Regions from separate parts of the Rhizobium sp. NXC14 genome, predicted to be linked through region 3. Evidence: riboswitches for the same ligand, from Rfam matches in the RefSeq annotation. Region 3 holds a riboswitch; each other region holds the start of a gene.
What was found. A riboswitch is a leader RNA that binds a small molecule or an ion and turns the genes downstream of it on or off. The one in region 3 is predicted to bind thiamine pyrophosphate.

Region 1 (7,167 bases), on a different replicon from region 3:
TGCCGGTTGATGATGCGGCGGTTCTGCATGTCGGCGGTCAATAGACAAAGCCGAAGATCGCCGACCTCCTTCCAGGTCACATTGTCGCGATCGGACAGCGGGCTGCCTGCAGCAGTGATCAGATGATAGCGCTCGGCATAGAGCGGAACACTGGTGACCCGGCCGAGCGGCTCGTTTTCGAGATAGGTGATGCCGGCGTCGATTTCGAGATTTTCGAGCATGCTCAGCACCTGCAGCGAGTTCCGCGAGACGATCGAGAAGGTCACTCCCGGATGTCGTTCCTGAAAGGGCGTGGTGATGCGCGATAGCATGGCGAGCGCCGTCGGAATGGCGGCAAGGCGAATATGGCCGGAAAGTCCGCGGCGGGCCGCGCGCATCTCCTCGCGCATGGTGCGGGCATCGCCGACGATGCGCCGGGCCCATTCCAGGACGCGCTGGCCCTCCGGCGTCAGCCCCTGAAAGCGCGAGCCGCGCTGCACCAGCATGACACCAAGCTGATCCTCGAGCTGCCGGATCGCGGCTGAAAGCGTCGGCTGGGAAACCCCGCACTCCTCCGCGGCGCGGCCGAAATGCTTTTCGTTGGCAAGGGCGATGAAAAATTCCAGCTTGTCGATCATCCGGTCTCCCGATCCGGCGCGAAATCATCCGGATCAGCTATCTTCGACGCAGCAACCGTGCTCCGCAAGGGCGGGTACTAATTGTTTTCAGCAGCCGGAAAAAGATCGAAGAGCGATTCAAGGAAGGCAAGCACGTTTGTATTACCGATACGGTAATAGACCAGCCTGCCCTGACGGCGCGTATTGACGAGACCTTCGAGCCTCAAACGCGCGAGCTGCTGCGAGACCATTGCCTGCTGAATGCCGAGGATGTTTTCGATTTCACTCACCGTCCGCTCCTCGGTCGCGAGTATGCAAAGAATCAGAAGTCGAGTCTGGTGCGCCAGCGCCTTCAGCAGATCGCTCGCCTCACGAGCGTTTCCAGCGAGTTTGTGCAGTTCCTGACCGGACATTCCCGGCTCGGGCTTGGGCAATGGCATTCGACATCTCGGAAGGGAAGCAAAAAGGCAGATCAGCACAATAGCATATTCGCACACACGAATTTGCCAAAAGTGAAGAAATGTCAAAAAAGGTCTAACTAAATCAGCAGATAAGCTGGCCGCCATTGATCTCGAGGACCTGGCCGGTAATGTATCCGGAGAGCGAGGGCGCCGCCAGAAACAGATAGGCGGGAGCGCAATCCTCCGCTGTGCCCAGCCGCTGCAAGGGAATAGTCTTTCTCGTCTGCTCCAGCTTTTCGCGGGAGGAATAGCGCTCGTGGAAATCCGTCTCGATCGTTCCGGGCGAGACACAATTGACGCGGATGCCATCCGGCGCGAGCTCGCGGGCAAGCGCCTTGGAATAGGTCGAAACGAAGGCTTTCGAGGCAGAATAAATCGAAGAACCGGGACTGCCGCCGGTCAGCGCGGAAATTGAAACGGTGTTGACAATGGCAGCGCCTTCCGCCGCCTTCAATGCCGGCAGCAACGCACGCGTCAGCGCCACCACCGACGTCTGGTTCAAACGCACAATCGCCTCATAATCTGCGTCAGTCAGTGTGGCAGCTGGAAAACGGCCGAGCATAGTGCCGGCGTTGTTGACGAGCACATGCACCTTGTCGAAAAAGGTAAGCGCATTTTCGGCAAATTGCGCAGCGCCGCCAGCGGCAGTGAAATCGGCGTGCAGCAACAGCGCCCGTCTTTCGGATTCAGCCGTCAGCAGAAAATCCGGCAGATCGCGCCCCGGTTTGCGTCCAGTATGGACGATCACCTTCGCGCCGCAGTCCAGGAACTGCCGGGCCACTTCGAGACCGATGCCCCGCCCGGCGCCGGTTACGATGACATTGCGATTCTCGAATAGTCTCGGATGGAACACGAAGCTGTCCTCCTCGCGGACAATGCCGACTGTTGCGCCATTCGCCCTTAACATATGAGCGCGCCGACCGAAAGAAAGGCAGGGATCATCTTTCCGCCAGAGGCTGGCGCTCTTCGCTGAAAGTTCATACTTCGATTTCGGTCTCCAGCAGCCGTGCGCCTGGCCCTTCCTCGCCGAGCTGATCGAAGGGATTGCGCAACGGACAGCTTTCGATCGACAGGCAACCGCAGCCGATGCAGCCGGTCAGACGGTCTCGCAGCAGGCTCAGCCGTCTGATTCTCGTGTCGAGTTCATCCTTCCAGCGCGCCGACAGCGTCTGCCAGTCGGCAATCGTCGGCGTACGCCCCTGCGGCAGGGAGGCAAATGCCGTCTGGATTTCCGAAAGCGGAATGCCGACACGTTGCGCCACCTTGATGATGCCGAGCCGGCGAAGGACATCGCGTCCGTAGCGCCGCTGGTTGCCGCGCGTGCGGATACTCGAGATCAGCCCCTTGGCCTCATAGAAATGTAGCGCCGAGACGGCAAGACCACTGCGTTGCGCCACTTCGCCGACCGTCAGAAGCCTGCCGAGCGGCGTGGCAGAAATCCTATTCATCGCCTATTGACCTCAATATTAGTTGAGGTTTTATAACCGCTGCTTCCCCGGCCGTAAAGCACGAGGCGCAGGAAGGAGCGTCAGTGAGATCATCCGGTCGATACAAGCTGAAATGATGGCGTCGGCGCTTGCCCGGCCCGCGCCGATCGCCCCTGCCGATATTGCCGCCTGAAAGACAAGCGCTCGGGGTCCGTTCCCGGCAGGTACGGAACCTCGGAAAACACCCGGACAGGACCTCCGTCCGGGTGTTTTTTATCTGCGCCCCATCCGACCGGGCGGACGGGTTTGCAATTTTGCGGTTGCGGCAAGAAAACCCCGATGATAGTTTTCGCCGAAATAACAGGGGAGCTCCGTGTCGCCGGGGCTGAGATGTGAGGCGCAAGCCTCCGGACCCTTCTAAGCTGATCTGGGTAATGCCAGCGGAGCGAGGTCCAAATGTATTCCGGCGCGCAAGTGTCACTCTACCGGACGTCCGGCAATTCCGTCGGCATCCCTATCGATGCCCTCAAGGCAACCGCCCCAAATCGCGGCAGGCTGCGCATCGACACCGATGCCCTCGACAGGTTTGCGCGAACGGCCCGGCGAAAGCCTGAAACCGAACGCCGATGACATCGCCACGACCATCGGATTCGCGCCTTGCGACGCTCTATCTCGCCGTGTACCGGGCAATGCCCGCCTTGCTCGCAGGCTTTGCTTTTCTGGCGGCATGGGAACTCTATGTCGATCTTTCCGGTATCAAACCGTCCATTCTGCCGGCGCCTTCGCGTATCCTTGTCCAGGGCTGGCTGAACCGAGAGGCGCTGATAGCAAACACCTGGCCGACGCTCGGAGCGACACTCGGTGGTTTCGCCCTGTCGCTCGCCTTCGCCTTCGTCTCCTCGATCCTGATGGATTTCATGCCCTTCATGCGCCGGGCAATGCTGCCGATCTTCATCGCCAGCCAGACTTTGCCGCTGGTGGCGATCGCGCCTCTCGTCGTCCTCTGGTTCGGTTTCGGCCTTTTGCCGAAGATATTGCTGGTGGCGCTCGTCACCTTCTTTCCGCTGCTTGTTGCCCTGCTTCAGGGCTATGAGGCGACCGATCGCGACATTGCCGAGCTCTTGAATTCGATGAAAGCGAGCCGCTGGCGCATTTTTCGCCTGGCGCGGTTTCCCTCGTCCCTGCCCTATTTCTTCGCCGGCCTCCGAATCTCGATCACCTATGCCGTCGTCGGTGCGATCTTTGCCGAATATGCCGGCGCTGCAAGCGGCCTCGGCATCTATATCCTCAACGCCAAGAACAATTTCCGTCCCGATCTCGTGCTCGCCGCCGTGATCGTCAGCGCTCTGTTGACGCTCTGCCTCTTCGCGCTGACGCTGGTTATCCAGCGTTTCGTCATGCCCTGGCAGCCATCCCAGGAGCGGCGCCGATGACCGGTCAGATGCTTGAGCTGCGCAACATCTCGAAGTCCTTCGACGGCATGAAGGTTCTAGACGACATTTCGCTCGCCGTCGCAGACGGCGAGTTCGTCTCGATCGTCGGCCCATCCGGCTCCGGAAAATCGACCGTGCTGAGACTGCTGACACAGGCGCTGCGACCCGATTCCGGCGCCATGCTTTTCAACGGTGCAGCGCTGGAACAGACGCCGCATTCCTTTGCCTTCATGCCGCAACGCGATGCGCTGATGCCCTGGCGCCGGATCATCGATAATGCCGCGCTCGGCCTGGAAGTGAAGGGCATGGCTCGCCGGGCTGCCCGCGCCGCTGTCGCGCCCCTCTTCGAGCGGTTCGGCCTTGCCGGCTTCGAACATCACTACCCCGCCTCTCTTTCCGGCGGCATGCGCCAACGTGCTGCGCTGCTGCGCACCGTCATCCAGGAGCAGGACATGCTGCTGCTCGACGAGCCCTTCGGCGCGCTCGATGCGCTAACCCGCACGCAGATCCAGGAGTGGCTGCAAGGCATGTGGACCGAACATCGCTGGACGGCGCTGCTGATCACCCACGATGTTCGCGAGGCCGTTTTCCTCTCCGACCGGATCTACGTGCTGTCTGCCCGTCCGGCGCGTGTCATCCGCGAATTCCGCGTTCCCCTGCCCCGCCCGAGAAGCATTGCCGATCTCGGTTCGCCGGCGGCCCAGGCGATCGAGACCGAAATCCTGCAAACCCTGCTTCATCCGCTAGAACAGGATGGTTTTAGGCCGGTCGGCCCAAAATCTGAATCCTGTTCCAATTTAAAGAGTTGGAGTCTGATGTCGTTCGAAAACCGGACTTTTCGGCGTCATGCTCTAAAGACCTGAGGAGGTCACCATGCCGCTTCTCACCCGCCGCCAGACGATGCTCGCCGCCATCGCGACAAGCCTCGCCGGCCGCGTCGCCTTCGCTCAATCGGCGCCCGCAAAGGTTCGTATCGCGCTCGACTGGACGCCCAACACCAACCACATCGGCATCTACGTCGCCAAGGCGAAGGGCTTCTACACGGCCGCCGGCCTCGATGTCGAAATTCTACCCTTTACCGACACGAGTGCCGGCACGCTGGTATCAAACGGGGTCGCCGGTTTCGGCATCAGTAGCGAGATCGAGGCCCTGACGCAGCGTGCTGGCGGCGGTGACGTGAAGATGGTCTACGGCGTCGTCCAGACGGAAACCGCACGCCTGATCTTCAAGGGCGGGCGGGACGACATCAAGAGCCCTAGAGATCTCGATGGAAAGACCTATGGAGGCTTCGGCGGCACTTGGGAAAGCGCGCTGGTCTCGGCGATGATCCGCAATGACGGCGGCAAGGGCGACGTCAAGACCGTCACCCTCGGCACCTCCGCCTATGAGGCGCTGGACAATGGCTCGATTGACTTCACGCTGGAGATCTACACCTGGGAGGGCATCGCCGCTGAGTTGGAGAATCGGAAGATCAGCCGCTTCCACTATTCCGATTACGGCATTCCCGACGAGCAGACGACAGTCATCGTTTCCAGTGACGCCTATCTCTCTGCCAGTCGAGAACACGCGCGCGCCTTCATCCAGGCCACGCGTCAAGGCTACGTCTACTCCATCGATCATCCCGACGAAGCCTGCGACCTGCTGATATCAGGAAGTAACGGTGCGCTGATGAACACGGAACTGGTAAGAGCATCTCAGAAGGCGTTGATCGAAGGCCATTTCCTGAGATCCGAAGCCGGCGTGATCGGCACGCTTGATCCGGCAAAGGCCGATGCCATCGGCGCTTTCCTGGTCGAGAACGGCATTCTCGTCGATGCGAATGGCGTCGTGCTCAAGGAGAAGCCGGACTTTTCCACCTATTACACCAACGAACTCCTCGGCTGAGCCCGCCCGGGGCCTTGCCGAGGCGGTCTTCCCAGGCAATTCTTTGCGCCCGGGCGGTTTGAGCCGAATCGGGCAGGGCGGGGAACGACATGCGAGCACAGGACAGACTGGCCGGAGCCGACTTTCTGCGCGCAATGGCCTGCTTGTTGGTGCTCGCGCACCATCTCGCGCTCCGGCTGGATATGCGCAGAATTCCGGATGAATTTGCGGCAACGGCAAACGTCCTCCGCTTCGGCAATTTCGGCGTCGCCATCTTCTTTGTGCTCAGCGGCTTTCTGCTTGCCCGCCCCTTCTGGCACGCTCTCGACGCCGGCGGCGCCATGCCCAGCCTTGGGCACTACGCCATCCGCAGGTTGGCGCGCATCGCTCCGGGCTTCTGGGTCGCCACCAGCGTCAGCTTCGTCCTTAGCCTGACGCTGCTTGCCCTGCCGCTGACGCCGGAACTCGTCGTCCGCTATATTTCGGGACTGTTGTTCATGAGCCAGTGGCATTGGCGCACGTTTTTTCCCGTCGAAGCCGATGGGCCGCTCTGGTCCATTCCCTTCGAGGTCACCAGCTATGTGCTCCTCCCGGTCGGCTTTTTCGTGCTGTTTCGCTTGCCGCTGCTGCGGCAACGTCCGTTCTTCGCCCGCGCCGCCTGGCTCTGCGTCATTGCCGTGGTCCTTCTTGCCCATCTGATGATCCTGAGGCTCTTTGCGCTCGATGATATCGGGCGCGGCTGGGCATATGGCCTTCAGGGTGGAGCGAAGGAATGGATGCCCAACTATAATCCGATCGGCTTCTTTGCTGTCTTCGCGCTCGGCGCGCTTGCCGCCGGCATCGAAGTGATGTTGCCCGCAAGACGATCTCCCTGGTTCGACGCCGCGGCACTCCTCGCCGTCGCGGTTGCCGCTTACCGCCTCCTCATATCCCCAGGCGGCTCGGCCGAAGGTTACGGTTGGCTTCACATCCCCTATGGATTTCCGGTCTTCCCACTGGCCGTTGCAACAGCGCTCGTTTCACTCAGCCATTCGCAGCGTCTGGGCAGGCTGCTTGATAACGCTCCCTTCCGCTACATCGCCAAGATCTCCTTCGGCATTTACATCTGGCAGGAGATCATCCTGACATTGATCCAGAGACTGGACCCCGGCTCGTTCGGCGCCTCCTCGGAGAATGTGGTCACCGGTTGGATGCAATCCTGCACACTGACAGCGGCGCTCGTTTTTCTGGTGGCAAGCCTCAGTTATTATCTGTTGGAACGACCAGTAATCGATTTTGGCAATCGCCTGACATCGCGCCGCCTCATCGGGCTACTCCTTTAGAAGTATAACTTCGAACGCCGCTCAACTAGAGGCATTAAGGTTAACGCGAAATACTCCCATTTTTG
Region 2 (7,167 bases), on a different replicon from region 3:
GCTCGACCTTGAGCGCTTCGAGCGAGCGTTTGAGTTCCGCGAGCCTCGTGCTCGACGACCGCTTCTTGTAGATCGCGTTGGCTTCGTCGGCCGCGGTCACCAGCGAACGGCTGAGCCCTGCCAGACCCGAGCTTGCCGAGAACAGCAACTCGCCGAGTTCGCCCTTGCTTTGTATGATGGCGTTGCCGCCTTCCTTGAGCGACTGATCATCGAGCGAGAACATGGTGCGATAGGCCTCGCGACCGACGCCGCCAAGCGCGCCGGCCAGGAGCGCCTCGTTCACAGCTTGTCCCCGATCGTCGACAAGGCTGCCGGTCCGCAGCTTGAGCCGGGCGAGCTCGTATTCCGAACCACCAAATTCCAGCCGCGCACCGACCTTCATCGTATTATAGGCATGCAGGAAATTGTAGGTGCTGCGCTCACCAATGCCGTAGAGCAGATCAAGATAGGCGGCGAAGGTGGTCGACTTGCCCGCTTCGTTCAGGCCATAGACGATGTGCAAGTCCGGCGAACCTTGACGGGCCGCGCCGAAATCGATGGAGTGATCGGTGAACTTGCCATAGCGGGTGAGATCGAGGCGGCGCAGACGCATCAGCTGTCTCCCCGATCCACCGCCTTCATCCGGGCGGCGATGTCCTCGGCGCCATCGGCGAGAAGGCTGTCGATGAAGCGTTCAAAACCCGCCTCGTTCTGGCCGGCAAATGCCCGGCTTTCGGGCGGCAGGTCGGCAAGCAGGTCCCGGACCATCTCCCTGACATCGTCACGAAAACCGCCGCGGGCCATGACCTCGTCGCGCATCAGCGCGCCGAGTTCGACGACGGGATCGGCGGCGGACGCGTCTGCGGGGATCGAGGGCGCTTCGAAGGCGAGTTCCAGCTTCTCGATCCACGTGCGGCCGATCAGGTCGCTGCGCCGCTCGGCTTCCGTCTGCATGAGATCAACATCGCGCCGCAGCTGCCAGGAGAGCGGCGTGCGGCCGGAAAGCCTGAGACGTGCGACAAGATGCGGCGAAGCCGTGCGGTCGCGCTGCGCCATCAGGGCCGTCTCGACCATCATGGCCGCCTCACGCCAATCATCGACACCTGTGAGGTCGACATTGACGCGCTCGAACTGCGCGATGCTGGTGCGCCGCTCCTCGACCGTCACGGTCCGGTCGTCCGCCACGGTCACCAGCGACACGGTCTTGACGCCCGCTTCATTGATGTCGCGGCCCTGCGGCATGCCGGGCATGATGACCGTCGCCGTGCCGGGATACTGGCTGCGCTGGTGGAGATGCCCGAGCGCCCAGTAATCGAAACCAGAGGCATGCAGGTCGAGCACGTTGCAGGGCGCATAGACATCATGTCCGGCCGATCCGGCCAGGCTCGTATGCATGATGCCGATATTGACGGCATCCGCCACCGGCGGCTTGAACTTCGGCAGCAGCGGGTCCGGGGCTTGCGGTTTCGCAAAGCTCAGGCCGTGGATCGCGACCGACAAGCTGCCCTTCGTGGCCTCCACGATCTCGGCATGGCCGCCGAAGATCTTCACCGTATCAGGCATCACCAGTTCCCGAGCGATCTTCGACATGGCATCGTGATTGCCGCGGATCTTGAAGACGACAATGCCCGCCCGGTGCAGCCGCTCCAGCTGACTCGCCAGGAAGCGCGCCGTCTTCATCGACGTCTGCTCCCCGTCGTAGAGATCGCCGGCGATGACAAGCGCGTCGACCTGCTCCTCAAGGCAAAGATCGACGATCGCGACCAACGCCTGCCGGCTGGCGTCACTGACGAGATCGGCCAGCTCTGCGTTGCGAAGTGCGAGAGAGCGCAAGGGAGAGTCGAGATGGAGATCGGCAGTGTGGAAAAAACGATAGGCCATGAATACAAGAATGGTGTTGCGATAGAGTGATCCAGCAGGCGCCTGACAAATAAACGGACGTTATCGCCCGTCAGCAAAACATGAGACCATGCCACGAATATTCAGAGCATGGACGGCAGCGTCCTGGCGAGTGAAATGGGCCGGCGGAGCCGGCCCATCCACAATCAATACAGCTCTATCGGACTGGCCGCCGACTCAAAAGGTCCGGATGGGAACGCGTGAGCATTGGCTTGACATCAGGGCCGCAGCGGTCTTTGATGCCGAACATTCACCAGGGGTGTCCCGGCAAGGGGCTGAGATTCTGCTGAACAATACGGCTTTGCCTGTTGTGGCGCAGTGACCCGTTGAACCTGATCCAGTTCATACTGGCGTAGGGACGGTGCAGACGCTGCGGCTGTCGGGCGGATTTCGCTTTGTCGCATGAGGCGTCTTTCCATCATTCCAACACTGGAACTGGGTCTCCAAACGTCAAACCTTGGAGCCTCGCCCATGAATATCGTCGCACCCAAGCTTACTCCGGTCGTCACCACCGGCCCGCTTCCGGCCTCGACCAAGATCGCCAAGCCCGGAACGCTCTATCCTGATCTGCGCGTGCCGATGCGCGAAATCAGCCTTCACCCGACCTCCGGTGAACCGCCGGTCACGGTCTATGATTCCTCCGGTCCCTATACCGACCCGGCACATACGGTCTCGATCGACGCCGGGCTGCCGCGTCTGCGCGAGAACTGGATCAGAGCGCGCGGCGATGTCGAAGCCTATGTAGGCCGGGTGGTGAAGCCTGAAGATAATGGTTTTGCCGCAGGCGATCGGCTGACGCCGGAATTCCCTATTCGCAACACGCCGCTGAAGGCAAAAGCAGGCCGCGCCGTCACGCAACTCGCCTATGCGCGCGCCGGCATCGTCACGCCGGAAATGGAATTCATCGCCATCCGCGAAAACCTCGGCCGGCAGGCCGCGAAGGAGGCGCTCGCGCGCGACGGCGAGAGCTTTGGCGCTGATATTCCCGATTTCGTGACGCCCGAATTCGTGCGCCAGGAAATCGCAGCCGGCCGGGCAATCATTCCGGCCAACATCAACCACCCGGAATCCGAACCGATGATCATCGGCCGGAATTTCCTGGTGAAGATCAACGCCAATATCGGCAACTCGGCGGTCACCTCGTCGATGGCGGAAGAGGTGGAAAAGATGGTCTGGGCGATCCGCTGGGGCGCCGACACGGTTATGGACCTTTCCACCGGCCGCAACATTCACAACATCCGCGAATGGATCATTCGCAATTCGCCGGTTCCGATCGGAACGGTGCCTCTCTACCAGGCGCTTGAAAAGGTGAACGGCATTGCAGAGGATCTCACCTGGGAAGTCTATCGTGATACGCTGATCGAACAGGCCGAGCAGGGCGTCGATTATTTCACCATCCATGCGGGCGTGCGGCTTGCCTATATTCCGCTCACCGTCAATCGTGTCACCGGCATCGTCTCACGCGGCGGCTCGATCATGGCCAAGTGGTGTCTGCATCACCACAAGGAGAGCTTCCTCTACGAGCATTTCGAGGAAATCTGCGACATCTGCCGTGCCTATGACGTCTCCTTCTCGCTTGGAGACGGCCTTCGCCCGGGCTCGATCGCCGATGCCAATGACGCTGCGCAATTTGCCGAGCTCGAAACCCTCGGCGAACTGACCAAGATTGCCTGGGCCAGGGATTGCCAGGTGATGATCGAAGGCCCTGGCCACGTGCCGATGCACAAGATCAAGGAGAATATGGACAAGCAGCTCAAGGTCTGCGGCGAGGCTCCCTTCTATACGCTCGGACCGCTGACGACCGACATCGCACCGGGCTATGATCACATCACCTCCGGCATCGGAGCCGCGATGATCGGCTGGTTCGGCACGGCCATGCTCTGCTACGTCACGCCGAAGGAGCATCTGGGCCTGCCCGACCGCACCGACGTCAAGACCGGTGTCATCACCTACAAGATTGCCGCGCATGCCGCCGACCTCGCCAAGGGCCATCCGGCCGCCCGCATCCGTGACGATGCGCTGTCGCGGGCGCGGTTCGAATTCCGCTGGGAAGACCAGTTCAACCTCTCCCTCGACCCGGATACGGCGCGTTCCTTCCATGACGAGACCCTGCCGAAGGAGGCCCACAAGGTGGCGCATTTCTGTTCGATGTGCGGCCCGAAATTCTGTTCCATGCGCATTTCCCACGATATTCGCGCCGAGGCGCAGAAAGAAGGACTGGAAGCCATGGCCGCCAGGTATCGCGATGGCGGCGACCTCTACATGCCGGTCGCCGACGCTGCGAAAACGCTTGCCGGAGAATGACGATGCATGTTCTCGTCAAGGGGGCCGGCGTTGCCGGCCTCACCGTTGCCTGGCAGCTCCATCGGCACGGTTTCCGGGTCAGCGTCGCTGAGCAAGCCGAACAGGTCGGCGCCGGTGCTTCCGGCTTTGCCGGCGGCATGCTGGCTCCATGGTGCGAAAGGGAAAGCGCAGACGAGCCGGTCCTGGCGCTCGGCCGTCTTGCCGCCGATTGGTGGGAGGCAGCGCTGCCCGGCCATGTCAATCGCCGGGGGACGCTTGTGGTGGCGGCCGGGCGAGATGCCGGCGAACTCGACCGCTTTTGCCGCCGGACAAGCGGATGGGAATGGCTGGACGAGCCGGCGATCGCGACGCTTGAACCGGATCTCGCCGGCCGCTTCCGCAGGGCATTGTTCTTCCGGCAGGAAGCGCATCTCGATCCGCGGCAGGCGCTCTCCGGGCTTGCCGCCGGACTTGAGGAAGCTCGCATGCGCCTCACATTCGGCGTCAGGGGCGATGCCGACCTTGCCCGTTACGATCGCGTGATCGACTGCACCGGGGCTGCCCAGATCGGCCGTCTGCCCGGATTGCGCGGCGTTCGCGGAGAGATGCTTTGCGTCGAAACGAACGAGATCTCTCTCTCCCGTCCCGTTCGCCTGCTGCATCCGCGCCACCCGATCTATATCGTGCCGCGCCAGCGAAATCGCTTCATGATCGGGGCGACGATGATCGAAAGCAACGACATCGGCCCGATTACCGCGCGTTCGCTGATGGAGTTGCTGAATGCCGCCTATACCCTCAATCCTGCCTTCGGCGAGGCACGGGTTACGGAAACCGGGGCAGGCGTGCGCCCGGCTTATCCCGACAATCTGCCGCGGGTGACGCAGGAGGGGCGCACCTTCCATGTCAATGGCCTCTACCGTCATGGCTTTTTGCTGGCGCCGGCCATGGCAGGGGAGGTGGCGCGGCTTCTTCTTGGAAAAGACAAGCACTCGGAAAGGAAGGCATCATGACCTTCATCATCAATGGCGAGGAACAGGAGGTCGCGGCCGCGACGCTCGCGGATCTTCTTCTCGCTCTCGACTACGAAGGCGAATGGCTGGCGACCGCAGTGAACGGCGAGCTGGTGCACCGTGAGGACCGCGGCGATTTCAGACTCGGAGAACGCGACCGCATCGAAATTCTCTCCCCCATGCAAGGTGGCTGAGATGCTGAAACTTTATGATGTTGAAGTCCGCTCCCGACTGCTGCTCGGCACCGCCCGTTATCCGTCTCCAGCTATCCTTGCCGAGGCGGTCAAGCGCTCGAAGACCGAGATCGTCACCGTTTCGCTTCGCCGCGAAGCCATCGGCGGCAAAGCGGGCGGCGCCTTCTTCGACCTGATCCGCGAGCTTGGCGTGCATGTGCTGCCGAATACGGCCGGATGTCACAGCGTGCAGGAGGCCGTGCTGACGGCGAAGATGGCGCGCGACGTCTTCCGCACCGACTGGATCAAGCTCGAAGTTATCGGACATCACGATACGCTGCAGCCTGACGTCTTCGGCCTTGTCGAGGCGGCCCGCATCCTGACCGGCGAGGGCTTTCAGGTCTTCCCCTATACGACCGATGACCTTGTCGTCGCCGAAAGGCTGCTGGAAGCCGGCTGCCGCGTGCTGATGCCCTGGTGCGCGCCCATCGGTTCCGCTCAGGGGCCGCTGAACCCGATGGCGCTGCGAGCGTTCCGGGCGCACTTTCCGGATGTGCCGCTGATCATCGATGCCGGCATCGGCCGCCCGTCTCACGCCGCCACCGTAATGGAGTACGGTTATGATGCCGTCCTTCTCAACACCGCCGTTGCCGGCGCCGGAGATCCCGCCAGCATTGCCGAGGCGTTCGCGCTTGCAATCGATGCCGGCCGTCTGGCGCATGGCGCAATACCGCTGGAGCCACGCGACATCGCCGTCCCATCCACTCCCGTCATCGGCAAGGCAGTCTTCTCATGAAGCTAGACCCCTTCTATCTCATCGTCGACAACGCCGAATGGGTCGAGCGTCTCGTGCCGCTCGGCGTCAAACTCGTCCAGCTGCGCATCAAGGATTGCCCGGACTCCGTGCTTGGCGAGCAGATCCGGCGATCGAAGGCTGCCTGCGCGGCAGCGGCTTGCCAATTGGTCGTCAACGACTATTGGAAGCTGGCGATCGATGAAGGATGCGATTTCGTTCATCTCGGCCAGGAAGACCTGATGGCCGCCGACAGGAATGCCATTCGCCGCGCCGGCCTGAGGCTCGGCCTATCCACCCACGACGTATCGGAGCTGGAGACGGCGCTGGCCGCCGAGCCGGATTATGTTGCGCTCGGGCCGGTCTGGCCCACGATCCTCAAACAGATGAAATGGGCGCCGCAAGGCGTTGAACGTCTTTCCGACTGGCGCCAGCGTGTCGGCGCGATACCGCTCGTCGCCATCGGCGGGATCACCGCCGAACGCGCGCCGCTGGTATTGGAAAAAGGCGCCGACAGTGCTGCCGTGGTCACCGATATCACCCGCAACGCGGATCCCGAGGCCCGCACGCGACAGTGGCTGGCCGCGACCGCGCCGTGGCGGCGCGCGAATGAGGTATCACCGGTGACCTCTTGATACTGAAGCCGCAAAGCGCGTGGAGACGGAAGCGGATCGACGGCACAGTCAGGCACGAGGCCGTTGCCGGCCGAGCCTTTCGATCACACCTGAGTCGCCACTAACATACCCTTGATAGCAGCGAAGAGCACTTTGCTACGCTTCGTTTGTAAGCGACATAAATTATTCAAGCAGCGACGGCCGAACTATTTAAAGTTAATCCTAAATTAGCGACTCGCGCGAATTCTTCAGGTTATCTGAGCTGTATAGCCCGCCCTAGAGTACTGGAGAATTGTATGAAACGCCCCACCGTCAAACAGACCCTTATTGCCGTTTTGTCTGTTATCTGTGCCTTCCTGATTGTTCTATCGTATAATTCCCTCAGCACAATCTCGACACTGAATGACAGCGCTCAG
Region 3 (7,167 bases):
GCAATTCGGCATCGTAGGTCGAGTAGACGACATGGGCGACCATGGCCCAGGGCGTATCCTTCAGTGCGACGAAAGGCTTGAAATCGGTGGCGGTGAGCGTCTCACGGCTGGCATCCACGACCGGACGCTCCTTGTGGGAGTCGAGCGTGGCGCGGCCGTGGCCGGGAATATGCTTCATGACCGGCATGTTGCCGGTCTCTAGCAGCCCGTCGACCACCTCGCGGCCGAGGGCAGCGATGAAGTCGGGATCGGGGCCGAAGGAGCGGGCGCCGATGACCGCACTCGTCGTCTCAAAGACGAGGTCGAGAACGGGCGAGCAGCCGCTGGAAAGGCCGAGTTCCGTCATCATCGCGCCCATGGCCTGGGAGGAAAGGCGCAGTGCTTTTTGGCCGAGATCGAAATCGCGGCGGGCCAGTTCGGCGAACTGGCCGAAGCTGCGGAAGAGCGGCCAGGGACCGGCGTCGAGATGCTGGACGCGGCCGCCTTCCTGGTCGGTGAAGACGGGCGCATCCTCTCGGCCGACGGCTTCGCGGAAGCGTTCGATCAGCCGCTTTGTCTGCTCCGGCTCGCGCTGATTGCGCCGGCCGACGAACAGGCCGAGCGGATTGGTCTCGCGAAACAGGGCGAATTCGTCGTCCGAAATCGCAGGGTTCGGGAGACCGACAAAAAGGGCGAGCGGGGTCGAGGACACTTCTGGAACTCCGGTATCAGCTGGTCATTTCGGCGCGCTTCGCAGCATGCCTTCGTAAATGCCCTTGTCGGGGGCAGGGATGGCGATCGCACCCGCGGTGCTGGCGTAGAAATCGACAGGCCCGGCATCGCCGATGAAGGCATAGGCATGGCCGAGCGTCTTCATCGTCTGAAGGCAGGCGGAAAACAGCGCGAGACCGATGCCCTTGCCACGCGCCTCGGGATCGACGCCGGTTGGGCCGAAGAAGCCGCGGGCCGTCGTGTCATAGCAGGCAAAGCCGAGCAGCTTGCCGCCGTCGATGGCAATCTGGCAGGCGACGGGTTGGCGGGAAAAAGCAACCGAAACCTCGCTTGCCCATTTCTCGCTGAATCGTTCGCGAACCCAGTTGACGACTAGGTGCAATTCTGGAGGAAGAGCCGGACGAATGGAGGCGCGGACATTGTCGGCCCGCTCTTTCAGGTCGGCGAGCCTGTTGGAATATAAGCTCACAAGCAGGTCTGGCACCTGTCTCTCCTCCAGGTATTCCTTTATAGCGGAATATATATCCGTTTAATGTCATAGACTTGGCTATCTAACTGGCCTTGTCAACGGGGATTTTTCAAACGGAGCGGTGCGCCCAGCTTCGGATCAGCGCCGGCTGGCGCGAATGAAAACGGCCCGGGGGAGGCCGGGCCGTTTTTCTCTCGTAATCCTGAGCCTGCGCGTTTCGGCGGGATCGGTTATTCGCCGTGCTTCCAAAGCGCATGAAAATGCTGCACCGGGCCATGTCCGGAGCCGACAGTGAGACTGCCGGCGGCGGCGACTGCATCGGCAAGGTAATCCTTCGCAATGGCGACGGCTTGCTCGGCCGATGCGCCCTTGGCAAGCTCGGCGGCCAGTGCGCTGGAGAGCGTGCAGCCAGTGCCGTGCGTATTTTTCGTCGGCACTCGCCTGGCCTCGAACCAGTGCAGGCCGTCGGCCGTGGCAAGCACGTCTGGGCTCTCGTCGCTGCCGAGATGGCCACCCTTGACCAATACGGCGGCGGGGCCAAGCGCGCGCAGCCGCTCGGCCTGCGCCGCCATCTCATCGCGATTGGTCGCGACCGGCTGGTGCAACAGGGCCGCGGCCTCGGGCAGGTTCGGGGTCAGGAGGGTTGCTAGCGGCAGCAGCCGCCGGGTCAGCACGTCGACCGCTTCGGGTGCGAGCAGGGCGACCCCACCCTTGGCGATCATCACCGGGTCGAGAACGATGGGGATTCCCCGTCGATCGGCAAGGGCTGCGGCGACAGCCTCGGCTATGCCGGCATTGGCGATCATGCCGATCTTGACGGCGTCGACTCGCACGTCGGCGAAGACGGCATCGATCTGGTCGGCGACGAATTGCGGCGGCACCAGATGCACGCCGCTGACGCCTTGGGTATTCTGCGCCGTCAGCGCCGTCAGCACCGCCATGCCGTAGACGCCGCGGGCGGAAAACGCCTTGAGATCGGCCTGGATGCCGGCGCCGCCCGAGGGGTCGGAGCCGGCGATGGAGAGAACGTTGCGGATCATGGGCGGACCTTTCGGATTTCTGCGGCGATGCGGCGGGCGGCCGCTTCGGGGTCCGACGTGCCCGCAATGGCGGAGACAACGGCTAACCCTTCGGCGCCGGCTGCAAACACTTCGGCCACATGCTCCGCCTTGAGGCCGCCGATGGCGACGGACGGCACCGGCGAGGCCGTCACCAGCCTAGCAAGCCCATCAAAGCCGATCGGCTGCTTGTGATCGGCCTTGGTCGGCGTCGCAAACACCGGTCCGACGCCGGCATAATCGACGAGACCGGGATCGACGGCAGCGGCAAGTGTCTCGGTCTCGACCGAGAGGCCGAGGATCATCCCGGGTCCGATCATCCCGCGCGCCGTGCGCGCATCCATATCCTCCTGGCCGATATGCAGGCCATCGGCGCCGATGGCGATGGCCGCCTCGACATCGTCGTTGACGATGAGCAGGGCGTCGGTTCCAACGAGCGCCTCTCTCAAGGCGCGGCCGGTCTCGATCATCCTGGCCGTGCCGGCCTGTTTGTCGCGCAGTTGCACCATCGTCGCGCCGCCGGCAACGGCAAGGCGCGCGGTCTCGACCATCCCGATCCCGACGCAGAGATCAGGATCGAGAACGAGGTAGAGCGAAAGGTCGAAGCGCTTCATGCGACCGATACCCTTGCCCTGGCATCGAGCGTTTCGGCGTCGATCGCAGCCAGCGCATCGAGGAAGCGCCAGGAAAAGGAGCCCGGGCCGGCGGCGCCGAGCGCTGCATCTTCGCCGGCGACGGCGAAGGTCGCAAGCGCGGCGACAGTCGCGCCGAAGAGATCTTCGGGCGCGGTCGCGGCAAAGGCGCCGACGAGGCAGGTGAGCGAGCAGCCGAGCGCGGTGACCTGCGGCATCAGGGCCGATCCGCCCGCAATACGGACTGCCCTTGCGCCATCGGTGACGAAATCGACAGCACCGGTGACGGCGACGATGGCCCGCTGCCTCTCCGCCAGCCGCCGTGCCGAACCCTCCGCCTGTTCGACTGGATCGCGGCTGTCGACGCCCTGAGCACGGCTCTCGCCGCCGGCAAGCGCGATGATCTCGGAGGCGTTGCCGCGGATAATCGTCGGGCGAAGCTCCAGAAGGTCGGCCAACGCGGCACGGCGGAAGCCCGTGGCGTAATGGGCCACCGGATCGAGCACCCAGGGTTTGCCCGCCGCATTGGCGGCCTTGGCAGCCCCCTGCATGCCTTCGAGCCATTGCGTCGAGAGCGTGCCGATGTTGATGGTCAAAGCATTGGCGATGCCGGCGAATTCGCCGGCTTCTTCGGCGGCATGCACCATGGCGGGCGAAGCGCCCGCGGCCAGCAGGACGTTGGCCGCGATATTCATCGCGACATAATTGGTGATGCACTGAACGAGCGGCGGCTTTTCGCGCATCGCCTTCAGCATGGCTCCCGACGTGATCTTGCTCTGCATGGTGCCCCTTTCAGGCGGGGGCGGGCGCGGGGCGCTGCTCTTACGGCGATGCCCCGAGCGACTCCCTCCGCCGGCATTATCCGGTTCAGGTTCGAAGGGTTCTTCTCAGCCCGTCTGTCGACGAACGCCCCTGTCTCTCATCACGCTCTTTTTCGCAGAGAATGGCGCGGCTGTCACTCCGAAAGTGAGTATTCCGGTATTTCGGAGCGGCTGCCCTTGGGCGTGGACATTGCTGGAGGCCTTCCCAGCGCAATCCTGACGGCATCCAATTTTGCCTAACTCAAATCATGCAGCCCCGTCGTAATCGCCGGGCTGATTGAAAACTCCGAAAATCGAACCCTCAAACCACTTCGCTCCGGCGTACAGGCTGTCGGCCCGACCTCATAGCGATCGGCAGCCGGGAAGGGTGCTAACCGCAGCAACGGCCAGCGGCTACCGTCGCGGGAGCCCTGGATGCGCACGGCGCCGTTTGCGACCGTCACACGGATGCGGAAATCCTCCAATTCCTTGAAGGGCTGCGACACCGACCAGTCTGACTTTCCGTCGGTGACGACGGTGCTGAGGAAGGCTTCTCCGTCGGTGAATTCGACGCCCGTTTTCACCCAGCGGCTCTCGTCGATGCGTACCATCAGGCCTGCCTGATCGTAGAGGGTGCGGAATTCGCCCTGGGCGCGGATCTGTGCGGTGAAGCTGTCGCCGGTGGGAAAGGCGAGGAAGTGGCCGGTGTCGCGGGTGAAGCCGTAATAGGTCTCGCGCCAGAAATCGGTCTTTTCGCCTGTCGTCATCGTCAGGCCGGTTTCGTCGGCGTGCCAGCTGCCCGGCTCGTTCAGCCATTTCCCGTCATTGAAGTCGATGCTCATTCGCTTCTCCCTTCCTTTAATCTTGCCGCAGGGCAGTCGTCTCACTTGGCGTACCACGCAGGCCCCGTGCGGAGAACTAGCGCAGCTGAAGATGGTGCTTTTCCGGCAACGCGCTATCCGCGGCTGCATAATCGACCACTCATGCTTGACACGATAGCTCCAGCTTCTATTCTGTTACAAAAAGATGAATTACATAATTGTGGAACTAAATCGGGAGCTCTCATATGAAAACATTCGTCGCATTCCTTCTCGGAACCGCGTTCGTCGCCCTGCCTTCGACCCTGCTTGCCCAGGAAAAGGGCGGCGTCATCAATGTCGCGACGATCGGCGAGCCGCCGACGCTCGATCCGATGTCGTCGACGGCCGATCTCGTCGGCATCGTCACCCAGCATATTTTCGAGACGCTCTACACTTTCGACAAGAGCTGGAACGTCACGCCGCTTCTCGCCGAAAGCCTGCCCGAGATCAGCGCCGACGGCAAAACCTATACGATCAAGCTCAGGACTGGCGTCAAGTTCCACGACAATACCGATATGACGTCCGAGGATGTGGTCGCTTCGCTTACCCGCTGGATGAAGATCGCCTCGCGGGGCAAGCAGGTGGCCGGCTTTATCGACAAGATCGCGGCTACCGATCCTTCGACGGTTACGATCACGCTGAAGCAGCCCTATGCGCCGTTGACCTCGCTGCTTGCCTTCAACAATTCGGCGGCCATCATCATCCCGTCCGAAAAGCAGGACGAGCCGATGAAGGAGTTCATCGGCACCGGTCCCTATATGCTGAAGGAACGGAAAGCCGACCAGTATATCCAGCTTGTCCGCTTCGATGGGTACAAGCCACGCAGCGGCGAGAGCGATGGCTATGGCGGCGCGCGTCATCAATATCTTGATGAAATCCGCTTTGTGCCGGTGCCGGACCCGAACACCCGCGTCGAGGCCGCCGTTTCCGGCCAGTATGATTATGTCGACTCGATTCCTGTCGAATCCTACGACAAGCTGAAAGCCTCGACCGCCTCGCAACCGGTAATGCTGAAGCCCTTCGGTTATCCTGTCTTCGTCTTCAACACCAAGGAAGGTGCTGCTGCCAACGTCGAGGTGCGCAAGGCGATCCGGCAGGCGCTCAGCATGGAAGACATGCTGGCGGCGGCCTTCGGCAGCAGGGATTTTTATGCGCTCGACGGGGCCATCTACCCGAAGTCCTTTGCCTGGTCGACCGATGCCGGCGCCGAGGGCGCCTATAATGTCGCCGATCCGGAAGGGGCGTCCGCTGCCGCCAAGAAAGCCGGCTACAATGGCGAGCCGATCCGCATCCTGACCAGCCGCCAATACGAGTTCCATTACAAGATGGCGCAGGTCGCCGCCGAATATCTGAAACTTGCAGGCTTCACCGTCGATATGCAGGTCGTGGACTGGGCGACGCTAACCCAGCGTCGCACCGATCCGAAGCTTTGGGATATCTACATTACCCACAGCCCCTTCTTGCCGGAGCCGGCGCTCATCGGCTCGCTGTCGACGAGTTCGCCCGGCTGGTGGGACACGCCGGCCCGCAAGGCCGCGGTCGATGCCTTCACCTCCGAAGTCGATCCGAAGAAGCGCGTGGCGCTCTGGGCCGATGTCCAGAAGGCCGTTTATACAGACGCACCCTTCATGAAGATCGGCGATTTCAACGCCGTCTCGGCGAAGTCGATCAAGCTCGAAGGCGTCGATCCGGCTCCGTGGCCATATTTCTGGAACGCCTCGATCAAGAAGTAAGCAACACCGCCGGTGCCGCCCTTCGGGACCGGTACCGGTCATCTTTTCTGCCGCATCTGCAAGGGATTGAAGGCCGGCATTCATGATACGCTACATCCTCCAACGCCTGTTCGGCATGATCGTCGTGATGTTCCTGGTCGTCACGATCGTCTTCGTCATCGTGCGCGTGACGCCGGGTGATCCAGCCGCCGTCATGCTCGGCCCCGATGCGACGCCGCAGGATATTGCCGATCTGAGAGCTCGGCTCGGCCTCGATCAGTCGCTCGGGCTGCAATATGTCTATTATATCGGCCAGTTGCTGAAGGGGGATCTCGGCCAGTCGATCTTCCTCAACATGCCGGTCACTGTAGCACTCGTCGACCGGGCCGAACCGACCTTCTTCCTGACGCTGTTTTCGCTTGCCATCGCCAGCATCATCGCCCTGCCGATCGGCATCTATGCCGCCTATCGGCGTGGTTCCTTCATTGATCAGGCGGCAACGACCCTCGCCATGTTCGCCGCCAGTATTCCAAGCTTCTGGCTCGGTCTCATCCTGATGCAGTTCTTCGCTGTCCGATTCAATCTCTTCCCGGTCTCCGGCTATGGCGGCCCGGGCTCGACTTTCATCGACCGGATGTATCATCTGACGCTGCCGGCCTTTGCGCTCGGCATCGTCTCTTCGGCGCTGATCCTGCGCTTCACCCGTGCCTCGATGCTCGATGTGCTCGGCGACGATTATATCCGCACGGCGCGCGCCAAGGGGCTAATCGAGCGTAAGGTCATCCTCAAGCACGCTCTGAAGAATGCGCTGATCCCGATCCTGACGGTGCTCGGCCTGACCGCCGCCGTGCTGATCTCGGGCGCTGTCGTCACCGAAACCGTCTTCGGCTTGCCCGGGGTTGGCAATCTCGTGGTCTCGGCGGTG

Region 1: linked by a shared signal. The riboswitch ahead of NXC14_RS20435 (ABC transporter permease) and the one ahead of thiM (hydroxyethylthiazole kinase) in region 3 are both predicted to bind thiamine pyrophosphate.
Region 2: linked by a shared signal. The riboswitch ahead of thiC (phosphomethylpyrimidine synthase ThiC) and the one ahead of thiM (hydroxyethylthiazole kinase) in region 3 are both predicted to bind thiamine pyrophosphate.

Annotation. Positions count from the first base shown of each region.
Region 1 covers NZ_CP021030.1:4,183,687-4,190,853, forward strand. The annotation lists gene NXC14_RS20415 (LysR family transcriptional regulator) at 1-617, opposite strand, end outside; gene NXC14_RS20420 (metalloregulator ArsR/SmtB family transcription factor) at 695-1,036, opposite strand; gene NXC14_RS20425 (SDR family oxidoreductase) at 1,140-1,910, opposite strand; gene soxR (redox-sensitive transcriptional activator SoxR) at 2,035-2,505, opposite strand; TPP riboswitch at 2,837-2,950, shown strand; gene NXC14_RS20435 (ABC transporter permease) at 3,111-3,917, shown strand; gene NXC14_RS20440 (ABC transporter ATP-binding protein) at 3,914-4,780, shown strand; gene NXC14_RS20445 (ABC transporter substrate-binding protein) at 4,791-5,801, shown strand; partial or broken gene NXC14_RS20450 (acyltransferase) at 5,891-7,110, shown strand.
Region 2 covers NZ_CP021033.1:247,578-254,744, reverse strand. The annotation lists gene NXC14_RS29225 (AAA family ATPase) at 1-592, opposite strand, end outside; gene NXC14_RS29220 (DNA repair exonuclease) at 592-1,860, opposite strand; TPP riboswitch at 2,124-2,255, shown strand; gene thiC (phosphomethylpyrimidine synthase ThiC) at 2,350-4,182, shown strand; gene thiO (glycine oxidase ThiO) at 4,185-5,171, shown strand; gene thiS (sulfur carrier protein ThiS) at 5,168-5,365, shown strand; gene NXC14_RS29200 (thiazole synthase) at 5,367-6,140, shown strand; gene NXC14_RS29195 (thiamine phosphate synthase) at 6,137-6,772, shown strand; gene NXC14_RS29190 (HAMP domain-containing methyl-accepting chemotaxis protein) at 7,048-7,167, shown strand, end outside.
Region 3 covers NZ_CP021032.1:635,793-642,959, forward strand. The annotation lists gene NXC14_RS27330 (glycoside hydrolase family 3 N-terminal domain-containing protein) at 1-691, opposite strand, end outside; gene NXC14_RS27335 (GNAT family N-acetyltransferase) at 716-1,195, opposite strand; gene thiD (bifunctional hydroxymethylpyrimidine kinase/phosphomethylpyrimidine kinase) at 1,411-2,220, opposite strand; gene thiE (thiamine phosphate synthase) at 2,217-2,852, opposite strand; gene thiM (hydroxyethylthiazole kinase) at 2,849-3,652, opposite strand; TPP riboswitch at 3,698-3,794, opposite strand; gene NXC14_RS27355 (DUF1349 domain-containing protein) at 3,928-4,512, opposite strand; gene NXC14_RS27360 (ABC transporter substrate-binding protein) at 4,737-6,263, shown strand; gene NXC14_RS27365 (ABC transporter permease) at 6,346-7,167, shown strand, end outside.